4 regions of the Diaphorobacter sp. B2A2W2 genome follow, and region 3 is predicted to be linked to each of the others. Evidence: predicted binding sites of a transcription regulator. Region 3 holds the regulator's gene; each other region holds the start of a gene.
The links. Region 3 encodes LexA, which represses DNA repair genes until DNA is damaged. Its sites were predicted from a motif close to ACTGTATNNNNATACAGT; they were not measured.

Region 1 (4,207 bases), 140 kb from region 3:
GCGGCCGGCCGGGCCAGAAGCGCACCAGGTCGGGCAGTCCGGTGCGGTTGGCCTGCACGTCGCGCAGCAGCCGGGCATACAGCCGCTCCAGGTGCGCGGGCGGAATGCAGTCCAGCGCCAGCGCCAGCAGCTCGGCGCTCAACGCGCCCCAGGCCACGAAGGGCGACTGGGTGCCGTGCTTCTCTTCAAAGCGCTGCAGGATGGTGGCGCGGTAGCGGCCGTCGTGCAGCTCGGCCAGGCAGGCGTTGAACAAGGCCTGGCGGCGGGCCACGAAGTCGGGCGCGCCCAGGTCGGCCGGGCCGCTCTGGAACGGGTGGAAGAACGCGCCCGGCAGCGGCGCAAAGATGGCCGGCCAGCACAGCAGGCCGAACAGCGCGTTGACGAGCGTGTTCTCCACATAAAACACCGGTGCCTCGGCGCAGTGCCAGTGCGCGCGCAGCGCGTGCTCCACCGACTGGGGCGGCGTGGGCGCGGGCAGTTCCACGTCCATGCGCAGCGCAGCCACGGCCGGGGCCAGTGCCGGCCGGCGCGGCCCGCCGCCCTGCCCCAGGCTGCGGCGCAGGCGCGGCAGCATGCGCGCCACGCGCTGGTGTTCTTCTTCACTTTCAGGAGCAGCCAGCGCTTGATGGGCAAGGGCTAGGGCCTGATCGGAGCATTGCATGCGCTCCAGCACGCGGATCTGGCGGTGGCGCGCACCGGGGGCGCGGCTGGCGGCGTAGGCCTGCGCGGCCAGCGGCCAGTCGTGCGCGCGCTCGCAGGCCTGGCCCACGCGCAGCAGGACCCGCGCGCGGCGCTGCTCCAGCCACGGCGTAGCGCTGTGCGCGGCGGCCAGCGCCTGCAGCAGCGCTGCGGCATCAGCGCCCTCCGCGTCCAGCGCCTGGCGGCAGGCGCTGAGGGCGAGGTAGGTGTCCACATCGGCTGGGCTCTGGAACGGGCGCGAGGCAGCGTCCAGCGGCACGGCCTCGTAGCGGAACACGCCCAGGTCGGCCAGCACGAACTCCGCCCAGCTCTGGTGCAGGTTGCCGAAGAACATGAGCCGCAGCCGCTCGCAGCGCGCGCCCACCGTCACCTGCCACACGGGCTCGTCGGCATGCGGGTGCCAGGCGGCGTAGGGCTGCCGCAGGTCAGCGCGGTCGGCCAGGGCCTGCAGCATCTCGGCCTTGCGCATGGTGGGGTGCAGCGCAGTGCCCTGCAAAATCTGTAGCAGCTCGCGCTTGGTGTGCAAGGCAAACAGCTCCGATAGACCCAGAGGCGCATCGGCGCACAGCCAGCCCCGCGACAGCAGCGGCGCGGCGGCGTCGCGCGTGTCGGGAATCTCGTCATAGGCCAGCTTGCTCGCGCGAAACCACGGCCCGCGCCGCATCACCATGCGCACCAGCAGGGCCTGTGCGGCCTGGGGTAGTTGCCGAAAGTCGGTGAGGAACTGCAGGTCGTCCACACCGAGCAGGTCGCCATAGCGCGTGTGCAGCCAGTCCAGCGCACGCTGGAAGTTGTGCAGGTAGTAAAAGCGGTGCGGTGCGGGCGCAGGGCCGGGCTGCGGCATACAAAAGACTGTGCGTTTATACAGTCAATGATACCGACGCAGCGGGTGCGCCGTTAATGTGGGGATAACGCGCCGTTCCTAGAATGCGGGCTTTTGCCAAGCGGGCCGCATGCACATCCTGATCGTCGAAGACAACGCGCTGGTGGCCAGCGGCATCCAGGCCGGGCTGGAGCTGCACGGCTTCACCAGCGACACCGCGGGCAGCGTGGCGCAGGCGCAGGCCCACATGACCAGCCGCCAGTTCGATGCCTGCGTGCTGGACTTAGGCCTGCCCGATAGCGACGGCATCAGCCTGCTGCGCCAGTGGCGCGCCAAGGGGTTGGCGCTGCCGGTGCTGATCCTTACCGCGCGCAGCACCATCGAGGACAAGGTGGCCGGCTTTCAGACCGGCACCGACGACTACCTGACCAAACCCTTCGACCTGCAGGAGCTGGTGCTGCGCCTGCGCGCCCTGCTGCGCCGCGCAGGCGGGCGCACCAGCGACCTGCTGGCGCTGGGCGACTGCCAGGTCAACATGGCCACCGGCGAAGTCACGCGCAACGGCGTGGCGATAGACATCTCGCGCCGCGAATGGGCGCTGCTGCAGGCCCTGCTGCAGGCGCACGGGCGCGTGCTGAGCGCGGCGCAGCTGCATGACAGCCTGTACGGCCTGGACCAGGACGTGGGCAGCAACACCGTGAACGTGCACGTGCACCATCTGCGCAAGAAGCTGGGCGCCGATGTGATCGACACCGTGCGCGGCCTGGGCTTTCGGCTGGGCACGCGGTACTGCGGCGGTGCGGCATGACGGCACGACCTATGCAAAGCCTGCGGGTTCGGCTGGTGCTGGGCCTGAGCCTGACCATTTGCCTGGTCTGGAGCGGCGTGGCGATCTGGCAGTTCATCAACATGCAGCGCGAGCTGCGCACGCTGCTGGACGACCGCCTCATCGCATCGGCCCGGATGGTGGTGGGCATCGTGCAGCAGTTCCAGCAGGCCGAGCTGGCGGCAGCGCCGCGCGCCAGCAACGATGCGCTGCTGTCGGTCATTGGCCGCGATGGCGTGGCCTGCGAGGTGAGCCTGGTGCGCAGCGAAGTGGACATCCTGCCCATCGCGCGCACTAACAACATCCCGGACATGGCCTCTGCCGGCAGCGCGGGCTTTGGCCAGATCACCAAGGGCGGCAAGCAGTGGCGCACCTATGTGCTGGAGGACAAGGGGGTGCGCGTGGCCACCGCCGACCGGCTGGATGTGCGCGACCAATTGGTGCAGACCTTCGTGCGCACGCTGGTGCTGCCCTTCGTGCTGGCGCTTGCCGTCATCCTGCTGCTGACCTGGTGGATGGGCACGCGCAGCCTGCGCCCGCTGCAGCGCCTGCGCGAGGAGCTGGTGCAGCGCCCACCCCACGACCCCACGCCCGTGCAGTCGGGCCGCGACGTCAAGGAACTGGCCCCGCTGGTGGACAGCCTGAACCAGTTGCTGGCGCGCATGGACGCCAGCATGGAACACGAGCGCCGCTGGACCGCCGACGCGGCGCATGAGCTGCGCACGCCGCTCACCGCCATCAAGACCCATGTGCAGGTGGCGCAGCTGACACTTGCCGCGGGCAACAACAACGCCAGCCCCGACAAGGCCGCCAACGCACTGCGCCAAGCGGGCGAAGGCATCGACCACATGCACGCCACGCTGGAGCAACTGCTGCAGCTTGCACGCGTGGAAAGCGCCAGCGCGGGAGAGGCGCGCGCCACCGTGGGCACCGGCATCGCGCAGGCCTTCCGCCTGGCCTGCAGCCAGTCCCTGCAGCGTGCCGAGAACGAGGGCATTCAGTTGCCCTCCCCACCGCTGGACGCGGCAGAAATACCCGCCGACCCGGCAGCCTGGCAGGCAATACAGCTACCGCTGCCCCCCGCGCTACTGGCCTGCGCCATCACCAACCTGATCGACAACGCGCTGCGCCATCACCAGGGCCCCACCCCTGTGAGTGCCACGCTGCGCTGGCAAGCCGATGCTGCCGGTCCGGGCACGGTGGAAGTCTGTGTGCGCGACGAAGGCTCCGGCCTGACCCCTGCGGAGTGCGAGCAAGCGCTGCGGCGTTTCTGGCGCAAGTCCAGCACCTCGCCCGGCAGCGGCCTGGGCCTGACGATCGTGCGCCGCATCGCCGAAAGCGCCCATGGCACGCTGACGCTGGAGCCGGCCGAGCCCGGCCTGCGGGCGCGGCTGTGCCTTCCGGCGCTGGTGGTGACCTCTTCGGCGGCAAAGGACTGACGCCGCCGTGGACCGCGTACTGCACCTGGGCCCACTGGTCCTGCCGTGGATGTTGCTGGTGCTCCTGGGCGCCTGGCAGTTGGGCACGATGGTGCATGAGCGACTGGCCGCACGGCGTGGCCTGCCGGGCGGCCCGCATGGCTGGCTGCTGCCCCTGGTCGCACTGATCGCGGCGCGGCTGGGCTTCGTGCTGCGCTATGCGGATCTGTATGCCAGCGCGCCGGTGGCTGTGCTCGACATCCGCGACGGCGGGTGGTCGCCCTGGGCGGGCCTGGGCGCCGCGCTGCTCTATGTCGCGCTGCTGTGGCTGCGGCGCAGCCCATGGCGGCAGAGCGCCACGGCAGGGCTGGCCACATTCGCCGGAGTATGGCTGCTGGGTTGGGGCGTGCTGCAGGCTACGGCACCGCGCGAGCAGGCCGC
Region 2 (4,207 bases), 330 kb from region 3:
CACCAGCCGGTTTCCACGCGCTGCGGCCCGTCCAGCAAGCGCAGCGGCTGGCCGTGCAGGCAAGGCCGGCTGCCGCGCAGGGCCAGCGGCCGCGCAGGCCGCACGAGCCAGGGCGGAAGCAAGGGCGCGAGGGTGCAGTCCTGTGCGGGCGCCGGCGGCGCGGCGCGGGCCGCCAAGGCCGGTTGCCACTGTTGCATGCATTCGGGACGGTGGTCTGCCTGGGACCGCGGCACCCGCAGGCTGTCCGCGCCCAGGCGGGCCGAGAGGCGCTCGACGAACTGGTGCCAGGGCTCGCCCTGCCCCGCCCCCGCGTCGCCTGGCTGGGGCGGCAGCAGGTCCGCGCTGGCCTGTGGCATGGGCGCGGTTTGCAGGCTGCGCAGCGCCAGCCGGCTCACGGGCGCGGCCAGGCGCTGGTGCGCCAGGCGCTCGGCCAGCAGGCGGCGCAGGTGCGCCATGCCCTGCAGCGGTTCGGCCGTGCGCAGCGTGAGGCTCTGCCAGGGGGGCAGGTCCACGCCGTCGATACGGCGCAGGTCATGGCGCCAGGCCAGCTCCAGCGCCTGCACGCCCTGGTGGCGCGCGCGCAGCCAGCCCTGCAGTGCATCCAGCAAGCGCTGGCCGGCCCACAGCAGCGCGGGGGCCGATTCGGCCAGCGCGGGCAGTTCCAGCTCCAGCGCGAACTGCTCGGGCAGCGTGATCCAGTCCAGGCCATGCGGTGCGTCGCCCCAGGCACGGTCCAGCGCCGCCAGGGGTTCGGCGCCGAAGCGCCGCGCCACCCCGGCGCGCGGCAGCGCACGCACGGCGCCCCAGGTGCGGCAGCCCAGCTGCTGCAGCGCCTGGGCATGCGGGCGCAGCGCCGAGAGGGTGGCAACCGGCAGATCGTGCGGCAGCCGCCGTGGCACGGGCCGGCCCTGGCGCTGCAGGCGCAGCAGGGCCAGGGCCTGCAGCGCCGTGGGCGCACTGGCCCAGAGAGGTCCGCCCTCCAGGGTTTCGGGCCCGGGGGGTGCGTGGTCACGCAGCAGGCTTTGCAGAGCGGCGCGCCCGCCCCACAGGCGTTCGGTACCGCTCACCTCCAGCAGCAGCGCCTCGTCCACAAGGGCCACGCGCGGCGTGAAGCGCAGCGCCCACCAGCCCTGCGCGACAGGCGGCAGGCCGATCACGGGCCCGGTGGCAGGCCCGGTCGTGGCCTCAATGGGTGGCAAGTGCCAGGCAAGCCAATGCATCCTCCACCTCCTGCGGTGTGTGGCCCCCCATGCCCCAGGCGGCCGCCTGCACCTGGCGGCGCCATTGGGCCTGTGCCTGCAGCGCCGCGGCCAGTACCGGCGTGCGTGCGGGCAGTGCCACGGGCTGCGCCAGCGGCGGGCCGCGCCGCTTGACGACATGGACGTGCAGCTCCTCGCCCTGCGGTTGCAGCCACAGGCGCAGCGGCGCGGGCGATGCCTGCGCGCGCGAGCGCTCGGGACGCATCACCCACAGCAGCTGGCGGTGCTGCGCGGCCGCCAGCTGCAGCCGCCGCAGCACGGCGGCAGGCACCTGCGGCAGCCAGGCCAGCACGGCGCGCACGTCGCGGCAACGCAGCGCCTGCTCGCAAGCCCAGGCCGCGGCCATGTCCGCACGCGGGCTGGGCGGGTGAATGCAGCACAGCCGGTCGGCGGTAAGCCCCACGGGTTGCAGCGCCGGCAGGAAGGGCTCCAGCGGCGGCGTGACCAGTACCGCGTGTCCCGGGCCTTGCGCCAGGTGCGCGGCCAGGGCCGGCATCACCAGGGTCCACTCGGGATGGGCCTGGGGAGGCAGCAGCAACTCGCTCATGCACCCCAACGGCCACCCCCCACCGGGCAGTTGCGCATCCAGCGGCGCATGGCCCGTGGCCAGCGCCGGCTGCGGCGCGTGCGCCCAGGCATCGCCCTGCCAGACGCCGGGCAGCGCGTTCAGGGAAGAGGAAAGAAAAGCCGCCATGCGAACCGCCGATGAATACTGTTCAAATATACAGTAATCATCGGCGGTTGGCGGCTCCAACCCGGCCGGCGTCAGGGCCTAGCGTCTGATCCGGCGGTGCGTCAGGGAGCGAATCTCAGCGCTGCGCCAAGCGCACCGCGCAGGCATCGCGCCACTGCACGACCGCCTGGTCGCCCGCCTGCGGGCTGTGCTCCAGCGTGAGCCAGCGGCTGTGGGTGGCATCCACGATGCCCTGCAGTTGCCACAGGGCTTCCCGCCCCAGCAGAGCCAGTTCGGCCAGGCCTTGTTCATCGCCCTGCAGGTATTGCAGGGCTTCGGCCTGCTGCTGGGGATGGGAGCCGGCCTCGAACAGGGTTTTTTGCAGCGCGGAAAGCCGCTGCTCCACGAAAGCGCAGGCCTCGGATTCCGCCGCCTCTGGCGACAGCCCGGCGCGGCGGGTGTCCCAGTCGCCGAAGGCCGTGGACAGCTGTTCAATGAGCCGCTCCACATCTGCCGGCGTGACCTGTACATCGGTCTGCACGGCGCGTATCTGCAGCACGGGCAGCAGACAGGCGATGAGCGCTGCGGGGAACTTGCGGTGGTTCAGGCGCAGCGTGAGCGACAGGCGCTGGGCCGCGGCCTCGTTGGCGTATTTCTCGAAGAAGGCGGCCACCACCTCGGCCACCATCAGGATCTGCCCCATGAGCGAGATCTGGTCCCCCTGCAGGCCGCGCGGATAACCGCTGCCATCCATGCATTCATGGTGTTCCAGCACGGCCTGCTCCACCACGCGCGGGAACATGTTCTGCCCCCGGATGATCAACATGGCCGTGATGGGGTGCGCCATGAGCTGCTGGCGCCCGACGGCCGTCATCTTGTTGGCCGGGTCGTGCCAGACGGGGTCCATGTGCAGCACGCCGATGTCGTGCAGCAGCGCCGCCGTCGCCAGAGGCACGCATTCGCGGTCGCTCCAGCCGCTCTTGATGCCCAGGTACACGGCCGCCAGCATCATGCGCACGCTGTGCTCGAACAGCGCCGGATGCTGCTCGCGCATGACGGTGAGCTTGAAGGCCAGGGACGGCGGCAGCAGCAAGGCGCGCACGGGTGCAAGCAGCTTCTCGGCGGTCATGCCATCCAGCGTGTGCACCAGCAGATAGGCCAGCGTGTCGTGCTCGCACTGCGACGCGGCCAGCTGCACGATGGACTGCACGCTGACCATGTCGTCCATGGCCAGATGCTCGTCGATGCTGCCGCGCAGCTTGTGCTTGACCAAGCGGTCGTAGAGCCGGCTGTCCACGCGCGCGCCCTTGTCCACCAGCTTGATGCCCCGATCGGTGTAGAGCGCTTCCTGCGTGACCACGGTGCGGCGATCGGCCATGTCGGTGATGGCACGCAGGTAATGGCTGTCTCCGTCGGCAAAAGCCGCCGGGCTGAGGTCGGGTGCGTTCATGCGCAGACGAAATGTTAAAAAATGTCACGCGCACTATACGGTGCTTTGCCTTGCGCAAAAAGACAAAAAAGCCGGGTGATCCCACCCGGCCCGTAGTTTTGGCCCCGCGCCCCCGCCGTGCATGCGCATGGCGGCCTGGCGGGTGCCTGTCCTCAGCGCAGCAGCGGCACGCCGGTCTTGGACTGGATGTCCTCGAAGCTCACGTCCGGCGCCAACTCCACCAGTTTCAGGCCTTCGGGGGTGACGTCCATCACGCCCAGGTCGGTGATGATGCGGTCCACCACGCCCACGCCCGTCAGCGGCAGCGTGCAGGCCGGCAGGATCTTCAGGTCGGTGGTGCCGTCCTTCTTGCGCGCCACATGCTCCATGAGCACGATCACGCGCTTGACACCGGCCACCAGGTCCATGGCGCCGCCCATGCCCTTGACCATCTTGCCGGGGATCATCCAGTTGGCCAGGTCGCCCTTCTCGCTGACCTGCATGGCGCCCAGGATGGACAGGTTGATCTTGCCGCCGCGGATCATCGCGAACGACTGGTCCGAACTGAAGATGGACGAACCGGGGATGGTGGTGACGGTCTGCTTGCCGGCGTTGATGAGGTCGGCATCCACCTTGTCCTCGGTGGGAAAGGCACCGATGCCCAGCATGCCGTTCTCCGACTGCAGCCACACCTCTTTGTCCCCGGTGAAATTGGCCACCAGCGTGGGAATGCCTATCCCTAAGTTGACGTAGAAGCCGTCTTCGAGTTCTTGCGCGGCGCGGGCCGCCATCTGATCTTGGGTCCACGGCATGGTTCAGGCTCCTGCTTTCTCGGTGATGGTGCGC
Region 3 (4,207 bases):
AGGATTGGAGCTTTGGCGAACTGCCCGAGCTGATGGAGATCGCCAAGGGCAGCCAGACGCTGATCGGTTTCCCCGCGCTCATCGACCATGGCGATGCGGTGGGCATCGAGGTGTTCGACGAACCCGAAGTCGCCGCCGCGCGCCACCGCGTGGGCCTGCGCCGGCTGTTTGCGCTGCAGATCAAGGACGCGCTCAAGTACCTGGAAAAGAACATCCCCGATCTGCAGAAAATGGCCGTGGCCTTCATGCCGCTGGGCACGCAGGAGGAGCTGCGCGCACAAATCATCGACGTGGCCATCGACCGCGCCTTCCTGCAAGAGCCGCTGCCCAGCAACGAGGCACAGTTCAAGCAGCGCGTGCAGGATGGGCGCGGGCGCCTCACGCTGATCGCCAACGAGGTGGCGCGCATGGCGGCGGCCATCCTCATCGAATACGCCGCCACGCAGCGCAAGATCAAAGACACCAAGAACGCTCCCGAGGCCACGGCCGACGCGTCACAGCAGCTGCAGCGCCTGATGCCCAAGCAGTTCATCGCCGCCGCGCCCTGGGCGCAGCTGCAGCACTACGCGCGCTACCTCAAGGCCATCGCCACGCGCCTGGACAAGTACCGCGCCGACCCGGCACGCGATGCCGCCAAGCTCAAGGAACTGCAGCCGCTGGAGCAGCGCTATTGGCGCCTGGTGGCCGAGCGCAAGGGCCAGGTGGATGCCCGCATGCAAGAGTACCGCTGGATGCTGGAGGAACTGCGCGTGAGCTTCTTCGCGCAGGAGTTGCGCACGCCGTATCCGGTCAGCGGCAAGCGGCTGGACAAGGTCTGGTCGCAACTGGTGTCTTGAGAGCGGCTCGCGCGCGAGGCAAGCCTGCAGGACAGGTGTGCCGCCACCGGCCGCCGCGGGGCCGTTCATGCTTTGGCGCGCACGGCGAGCGTCCGCCAACCCGTCACCGAGCTGGCACTGGCCGCGACCGGTGTGGCCTTCTCGGGCACCGGGCTTGCGGCCGCCAGCGCTCGTCTGGGCGGAACGGCGCCTTGCCATGCAACAGCTGGCGGCGCTGATCGCCCCAGCGTCAAGACGTGAGCAGCGCCTTCAGCTCCTCGGCAGATAAATCCCGCGCCGCGCCAAACCCTGCCACGTGGCGGCCCACCGAAGGGATGATCTGCACGAACTGGAAGTCGCCCAGCGCCGTCATGGGCGCTGCCTCAGGGAAGCGCCGCAGGTAGGCGGCGCGCGCGCTGGCGGCTGCCTCGGGCGCAAGCAGTACGGCTTGCCCTTGGATGGCAACGCGCTCCAGCGCATGCACGGGCTGGGCCGCGTCCTCGGGCGCCGTGATCAGGAGAGAAACCGCGGGTGATTGCCGCAGGTTGCGGGTATGGGCGGCGAGGGCGCTGACATGCAATACCAGCACCTGGGCCGTGGAGTCGATGGCATACGGAACGAACGACACCGCTGGCGTTATGGATGGCACCGATTCCGCGCCGGGCAGGGTTTGCAGCGTTGCCAGCGCGGCCGTGCGCCGGCCCCACAGCAGTTGCCGCAGCAAGCGGTCCAGGCGGGACTCGGGGGTCATGGCGTGCTTGGGGGCGGGCAGTTGCAAGTGCCGTGCATTGTAGAAACGGACCTGCGATGAACGCGCTGCGGCCGCGACGCCTTCGAAAAGTGTCAGAAGTGGTCGCAGCAGTGCCCCGCGGTCAGCGCAGGGCCAGGCGCTCCAGTTCCGCGCACACATCGGCCATGCGGCCGGAAATCACGAGCTTGCAGGCGTCGTCGGTGTCATGGCGCAGGATCACGCGCAGGGGGAGCGAACGGGTAGAGATCGCAGGCCGCAGACCTGTGTGCTGTATGGCCGCATCCGCGGCAGGCATGGCAAAGGCGCGGTGGCGGGCCGGGTTTTCTGGCGCCATGCCCGCCACGGCGGGGCTATCGGGAGGGCCGGCGTTGGGCGTCGCTCCCTGGAGTGCATCAACGCGTCCGTGCGTGGTGCAGGCAGAGGGTGCCGCGCCGCGCGACATATGGCGTGCGGCCAGTCCCCATCGGCGCAGGCGGCGCAAGGGGCGGGAAAGGGAGGCAAAGGCAAAGAGGGCAAATCCCATGTGAAGACTCCGGCATGCCAGGGCATGAAGGTGGAACACAGGCAGGATTGCCAAGGACGTCAAGCGCGCATCCGCAGGGTTGGCATGCCGCAGCCACGGGGCATGCCCGGGCTACCGCCTGCCAAACGCCCGCCACCTGCGGCGGCGCTGCATTCAACGGACTACATGAGCATGGTGTTGCGTATCAGGCCCACGGCCAGCCCTTCGATCTCGAAAGGTTCGCCCGGCTCGACGCGGATCACCGGGTAGTCGGGGTTCTCGGGCAGTAGTTCGATGGCGCTGCCTGTGCGGCGCAGGCGCTTGACCGTGACGTCATCGCCCAGGCGCGCCACGATGATTTGCCCGTTGCGCGCCTCGCGCGTTGCCTGTACGGCAAGCAGGTCGCCGTCCATGATGCCCGCGTCGCGCATGGACATGCCGCGCACCTTGAGCAGGTAGTCGGGCTTGTGCGCAAACAGGCTGCCTTCCACCGTATAGGTCTGGTCCACATGCTCCTGGGCGAGAATGGGCGAGCCGGCCGCCACGCGGCCCACCAGCGGCAGCGTGAGCTGGGACAGGCCGGGTATCGGCAAGTTGAACTGGGCGCCGCGCGCCGCATTGATGTTGCGCACGGTTTCGCCGCGCAGGCGGATGCCGCGCGAGGTGCCGCTGACCAGTTCGATCACGCCCTTGCGGGCCAGCGCCTGCAGGTGCTCTTCGGCCGCGTTGGCGGACTTGAAACCCAACTCTGCCGCGATCTCGGCGCGGGTAGGCGGGGCGCCGGTGCGCGCGATGGCGGTCTGGATCAGGTCCAGGATCTGCTGCTGGCGGGCGGTGAGCTTGGGACTGTCGAGCATGGTGCGATCCAATGCGGTCGGTGGTTGAGTGGGTTACTGTTTTTTAATCCAGTATCTGTATTTTTGAACAGTTTTTGGAGGGATGCAAGTGGCAGCTGCAAGAAAAATCGTCGTTATGGGCACCGGCGGCACGATTGCGGGCTCTTCCGCGGTGCAAGGTGCGAACGTGGGCTACACGGCCGGGCAGATCGGCGTGGAGCAATTGCTGGCCGCGGTGCCCGGGCTGGTGCAGGCCGCGGGCGGCGCGCTGGTGGCTGAACAGGTGGTGCAACTGGACAGCAAGGACATGGGCTTTGACGTGTGGGCGCGCCTGGCCGATCGTTGCGCCGCACACCTGGCCGACCCGGCCGTTGCCGGCGTCGTCATCACCCACGGCACGGATACGCTGGAGGAAACCGCCTGGCTGCTGCACAACCTGCTCGATACCACCGCCAAGCCGGTGGTACTGACCTGTGCCATGCGTCCGGCCACGGCGCTCGCGCCGGACGGGCCGCAGAACCTGCTGGATGCCGTCACTCTAGCGGCCGACCCCTCAGCGCGGGGGGTTCTGATGGCGGCCGCTGGCGTGGTGCACGGGGCGCGCGAGGTGAGCAAGGTGCACCCGCTGCGGCTGGACGCGTTCGACTCCGGCGATGCTGGGCCTCAGGGCTGGATGGAAGCGGGGCGCGTGCGCTGGGCCCGCGGCCTTGCGCCGCAGGTGGAACAGCCCGCGCATGGCGCGCTGGTGCCGATCCCGCCAGGTGCCGCCTGGCCACGCGTGGAAATCGTCCTCAGCCACGCCGGCGTGGATGGCGCGTTGGTGGACTGGCTGGTGGAGAAGGGCGTGCACGGCATCGTGGTGGCCGCCACCGGCAATGGCACGCTGCACCATGCGCTGGAGGCCGCGCTCGCGCGTGCCGTGGCGGCCGGGGTGCAGGTGCGCGTGGCTTCGCGCTGCCCGCAGGGGCGGATGATGGACCTGACGGGCACGCCCTGGCGCGATGCGGATGGGCTGAGCCCCGTGAAAGCACGGGTCAGCCTGCTGCTGGAGCTGATGCAGTCCGCTAATTCATAAGCACCGTCATGGGCCGAGGCGCTTGCCTGGACACAAAGCACAACGCCCCGCGTTGCGGGGCGTTGGCGGGCGCCGGCGGCGGGTTCGTCAGCTTGACAGTGCCGTCAGGGCGCGCTGGGTGATTTCCTCCACGCTGCCGGTGCCTTGGATGGCGCGGTACTTGGGCGCATTGACGGGATCCGCCTTGGCCCAACTGGAGTAGTAGTCCACCAGGGGACGCGTCTGGTC
Region 4 (4,207 bases), on a different contig from region 3:
TGCCCACGGCGAAGGTCTCATAGAGCAGCACGCCACCGGGCGCCACGCTGTCCACGATGGTGGGCAGCAAAGGACGCCACAGGTAATTGGTGACCACCACGCCGGCAAAGCGCTGCCCGGGCAGGGGCCAGGGGCCAGCCTCGATATCCGCAACGATCGTTGCGCCCCATGGTGCTATTCTTTCGATAGCTTCTGGCGCTTTATCTATGCCCGTTACCGGGTGTTTTCTTTCATAAAACCAGCGCATGTGACGGCCGTGACCGCAAGCCACGTCCAGCACACTGCCGCCCGCAGGCACCAGGTGGGACCAGCGCTGTATCCATTCCGAGGCCGCGGGCAGCGGCGCATGGGCGGTGCCGTGCGGGGCCATCGTCAGAAGCAGGCCCAGATCTGGTCCGCCAGCGTCAGCATGAAGTCGGGCTGCAGGTACAGCACGAACACCCCCAGCAGCACCGCGAGCAGCGCTGCTGCGACGATCGACCGCTTGTACAGGGTGCGCATGGTCAGGCCGCCTGAGGGGTGGCGCGCACGATGGCGCCCTCGCGTACGGGCAGGTTCACCAAGCCGGCGAGGATGCCCAACACAATCGCCAGGTACCACACGATGTCGTAGCTGCCCGTGCGGTCATACAGATAGCCGCCCAGCCACACGCCCAGGAAACTGCCGATCTGGTGGCTGAAGAACACGAAGCCGCTGAGCATGGACAGGTGCTGCACCCCGAAGATCTGCGCAACGGTGGCATTGGTGGGGGGCACCGTGGACAGCCACAGTGCGCCGATCACGGCCGAGAACACGTAGACCGACAGCGGCGACAGCGGCACCAGCAGGAAGATGGTGATGGCCACGGCACGGGCGAAATAGATGAACGCCAGGATGTGGCGCTTCGGGATCCGTTGGCCCAGCGAGCCCGCGATATAGGTGCCGAACACGTTGAACAGCCCGATCAGCGCCAGCGCATAGCTGGCCACCTGGGGCGTGAGGCCCTGGTCGCGCAGATAGCTAGGCATGTGCACACCGATGAACACCACCTGGAAGCCGCACACGAAGTAGCCGGCGGTGAGCAGCAGGAAGCTGCGGTAGCGCAGCGCCTCGGCAAAGGCCTCGCCCACGGACTGGGTACGTTTGATGGGGGCGCTGCCATGAAAGCCCGGCTCGCGCAGGCCGAAGGCTAGCGGAACGATCAGGATCACCATGGCCGAGAGCACCAGCAGGGCCTCTTGCCAGCCCAGGCGCAGGATCAGTTGCCCCTCCAGCGGCACCATGAGGAACTGGCCGAACGAGCCCGCCGCAGCGGCCACGCCCATGGCCCAGGAGCGCTTGTCGGCCGGGATCTGCCGGCCCAGCACCCCGTAGATGATGGCGTAGGTGGTGCCCGCCTGTGCAGCGCCGATCAGCACGCCCGTGGTCAGCGAAAACAGCAGCGGCGTGGGAGACAGCGCCATGCCGGCCAGGCCCATGGCGTAGAGCGCTGCGCCGCCGATCAGCACGCGGAAGGCGCCCAGGCGGTCGGCCAGCATGCCGCCAAAGATGCCGAACAGACCCCAGGACAGGTTCTGAATGGCCATGGCCAGGGCAAAGGTCTGGCGTGTCCAGCCCATGTCCTGGGTGATGGGCTGCAGCCACAGGCCGAAGCCGTGCCGGATGCCCATGGACAGAGTAACGATGGCGGCGCCGCAGATCAGCACCTGGGCCATGGACAGTTTTCGGGTTGCGTCGTGCATCCGGCGAATGTAGCGAAAACCCGTTTCGCCTGCTTGGCGCCCCCTGTGCAGCACGCTGGCGGGGCAAGAAAGCGTCACCATCCTGGTTTTATATCCAGCACTACAATCCGCCGCCATGGCAGTCAAACCCGCATCCACCTCCGCCAGCGACTACTCCGAAGGCTCGATCCGCGTCCTCAAGGGACTGGAGCCCGTCAAGCAGCGGCCGGGCATGTACACCCGCACCGACAACCCCCTGCACATCATCCAGGAGGTGCTGGACAACGCGGCCGACGAGGCACTGGCGGGCTTTGGCAAGAAGATCAAGGTGACCTTGCACACCGACGGCTCGGTGAGCGTGGAGGACGACGGCCGGGGTATTCCGTTCGGCCTGCATCCCGAGGAGAACGCACCGGTGGTGGAACTGGTGTTCACCCGCCTGCACGCGGGCGGCAAGTTCGACAAGGGCAAGGGCGGGGCCTACAGCTTCTCGGGCGGCCTGCATGGTGTGGGCGTAAGCGTCACCAACGCCCTGGCCACCCGGCTGGAGGTGGCCACCCACCGCGAGGGCCAGGTGGCGCGCCTGGTGTTTGCGGGCGGCGATGTGACCGAGCCGCTGGCGGCGCGCCCGCTGCAGGCGGGCGAGCGCAAGCAGGGCACCACCGTGCGCGTCTGGCCCGACGCCAAATACTTTGAGTCCAGCAACCTTCCGATGGGCGAGCTGACGCACTTGCTGCGCAGCAAGGCGGTGCTCATGCCCGGCGTTACGGTGCAACTGGTCAATGAAAAGACGCGCGACACCCAGACCTGGCAGTACAAGGGCGGCCTGCGCGACTACCTGGCGCAGACGCTGAGCGCTGACCCGGTGATCCCGCTGTTCGAGGGCGAGGGCTTCGCCGACCGCCACAACGAGAGCTTTGCCGAGGGCGAGGGCGCCGCATGGTGTGTGGCCTTCACCGAGGAAGGCCAGCCGGTGCGCGAGAGCTACGTGAACCTGATCCCCACCAGCGCCGGCGGCACCCATGAAAGCGGCCTGCGCGACGGCCTGTTCAACGCGGTCAAGAGTTTCATCGAGCTGCACTCGCTCCTGCCCAAGGGGGTGAAGCTGCTGCCCGAGGACGTGTTTGCGCGCGCCAGCTATGTGCTGGCGGCCAAGGTGCTGGACCCACAGTTCCAGGGGCAGATCAAGGAGCGGCTGAACTCGCGCGACGCCGTGCGGCTGGTGTCCAGCTTCGTGCGCCCGGCGCTGGAGCTGTGGCTGAACCAGCACGTGGAATACGGCAAGAAGCTGGCCGAACTGGCCATCAAGGCCGCGCAGACACGGCAAAAGGCCGGCCAGAAGGTCGAAAAGCGCAAGGGCTCGGGCGTGGCCGTGCTGCCCGGCAAGCTCACCGACTGCGAAAGCCGTGACCTGGCCTACAACGAGGTCTTCCTGGTCGAGGGCGACTCGGCCGGCGGCAGTGCCAAGATGGGCCGCGACAAGGAAAGCCAGGCCATCCTGCCGCTGCGCGGCAAGGTGCTCAACACCTGGGAGGTCGACCGCGACCGCCTGTTTGCCAACACCGAGGTGCATGACATCTCGGTAGCCATCGGCGTGGACCCGCACGGCCCGAGCGACACCCCCGACCTGTCCGGCCTGCGCTACGGCAAGATCTGCATCCTTTCGGACGCGGACGTGGACGGCTCGCACATCCAGGTGCTGCTGCTCACGCTGTTCTTCCGCCACTTCCCCAAGCTCATCGAGGCCGGCCATATCTTTGTCGCCCGGCCACCGCTGTTTCGCGTGGACGTGCCGGCGCGCGGCAAGAAGCCAGCGGCCAAGGTGTATGCGCTGGACGAATCCGAGCTGGAAAGCATCCTCGACAAGTGCGCCAAGGACGGCGTGCCGCGCGAGAAATGCCAGATCAGCCGCTTCAAGGGCCTGGGCGAAATGAACGCCGAGCAGCTGTGGGAGACCACGCTCAACCCCGACACGCGCCGCCTGCTGCCGGTGCAGTTGGGCACGTTCGACTTCTCCGCCACCGAGGGCCTGATCACCAAGCTCATGGGCAAGGGCGAGGCCGCCGCGCGCCGCGAGCTCATGGAGCTGCACGGCGACCTGGTGGATGTGGACATCTGACGAAGGCACCCTCGCCATGACTGCGCGCCTGGGATACTGTATGCGTAACAGCCTTTTGGGGCTTTTGCGCACGACTGGAATGTGCTGCGCGCTCCTGTTTTTGCAGCAAACCGCGCATGCGGACCTGTGGGCCTTCGTGGACGAGCGCGGGGTGACGCATTTCGCCGCGCAGCAGCTGGACGAGCGTTATGCGCTGTTCTTTCGCGGCAACGACTTCGACTCCGAGCGCGACGGCTCCAACACCGGACGTCAGGGTGCGGCCGATGTCTCCACCGGGCCGGCCAGTCCCTCGGGGGCGCGGCTGCTGGCCTTCTTCGAGGGGTCGCACGACTACAAGCTCGTGCGCCAGCACCTGCGCTCGGCGTCGGCGCGCCATGGCGTGGACTAC

Region 1: the regulator LexA is predicted to act here: its motif matches at 1,551-1,568, upstream of AC1PPL_RS03000 (VRR-NUC domain-containing protein).
Region 2: the regulator LexA is predicted to act here: its motif matches at 1,971-1,988, upstream of imuA (translesion DNA synthesis-associated protein ImuA).
Region 4: the regulator LexA is predicted to act here: its motif matches at 1,803-1,820, upstream of AC1PPL_RS15170 (DNA topoisomerase IV subunit B).

What each region holds. Positions count from the first base shown of each region.
Region 1 is NZ_JBWZOR010000001.1:656,924-661,130, forward strand. Features, by position in the region: gene AC1PPL_RS03000 (VRR-NUC domain-containing protein) at 1-1,543, opposite strand, end outside; gene AC1PPL_RS03005 (response regulator) at 1,653-2,330, shown strand; gene AC1PPL_RS03010 (ATP-binding protein) at 2,327-3,787, shown strand; gene AC1PPL_RS03015 (redoxin family protein) at 3,795-4,207, shown strand, end outside.
Region 2 is NZ_JBWZOR010000001.1:185,881-190,087, reverse strand. Features, by position in the region: gene AC1PPL_RS00850 (Y-family DNA polymerase) at 1-1,220, opposite strand, end outside; gene imuA (translesion DNA synthesis-associated protein ImuA) at 1,186-1,953, opposite strand; gene AC1PPL_RS00840 (HD-GYP domain-containing protein) at 2,069-3,382, opposite strand; gene AC1PPL_RS00835 (3-oxoacid CoA-transferase subunit B) at 3,535-4,173, opposite strand; gene AC1PPL_RS00830 (CoA transferase subunit A) at 4,177-4,207, opposite strand, start outside.
Region 3 is NZ_JBWZOR010000001.1:520,654-524,860, reverse strand. Features, by position in the region: gene hrpA (ATP-dependent RNA helicase HrpA) at 1-836, shown strand, start outside; gene AC1PPL_RS02410 (pyridoxamine 5'-phosphate oxidase family protein) at 1,066-1,566, opposite strand; gene AC1PPL_RS02405 (hypothetical protein) at 1,688-2,089, opposite strand; gene lexA (transcriptional repressor LexA) at 2,251-2,925, opposite strand; gene AC1PPL_RS02395 (asparaginase) at 3,008-3,979, shown strand; gene adk (adenylate kinase) at 4,067-4,207, opposite strand, start outside.
Region 4 is NZ_JBWZOR010000010.1:9,743-13,949, reverse strand. Features, by position in the region: gene AC1PPL_RS15185 (class I SAM-dependent methyltransferase) at 1-370, opposite strand, end outside; gene AC1PPL_RS15180 (hypothetical protein) at 373-501, opposite strand; gene AC1PPL_RS15175 (MFS transporter) at 504-1,721, opposite strand; gene AC1PPL_RS15170 (DNA topoisomerase IV subunit B) at 1,837-3,819, shown strand; gene AC1PPL_RS15165 (lytic transglycosylase domain-containing protein) at 3,860-4,207, shown strand, end outside.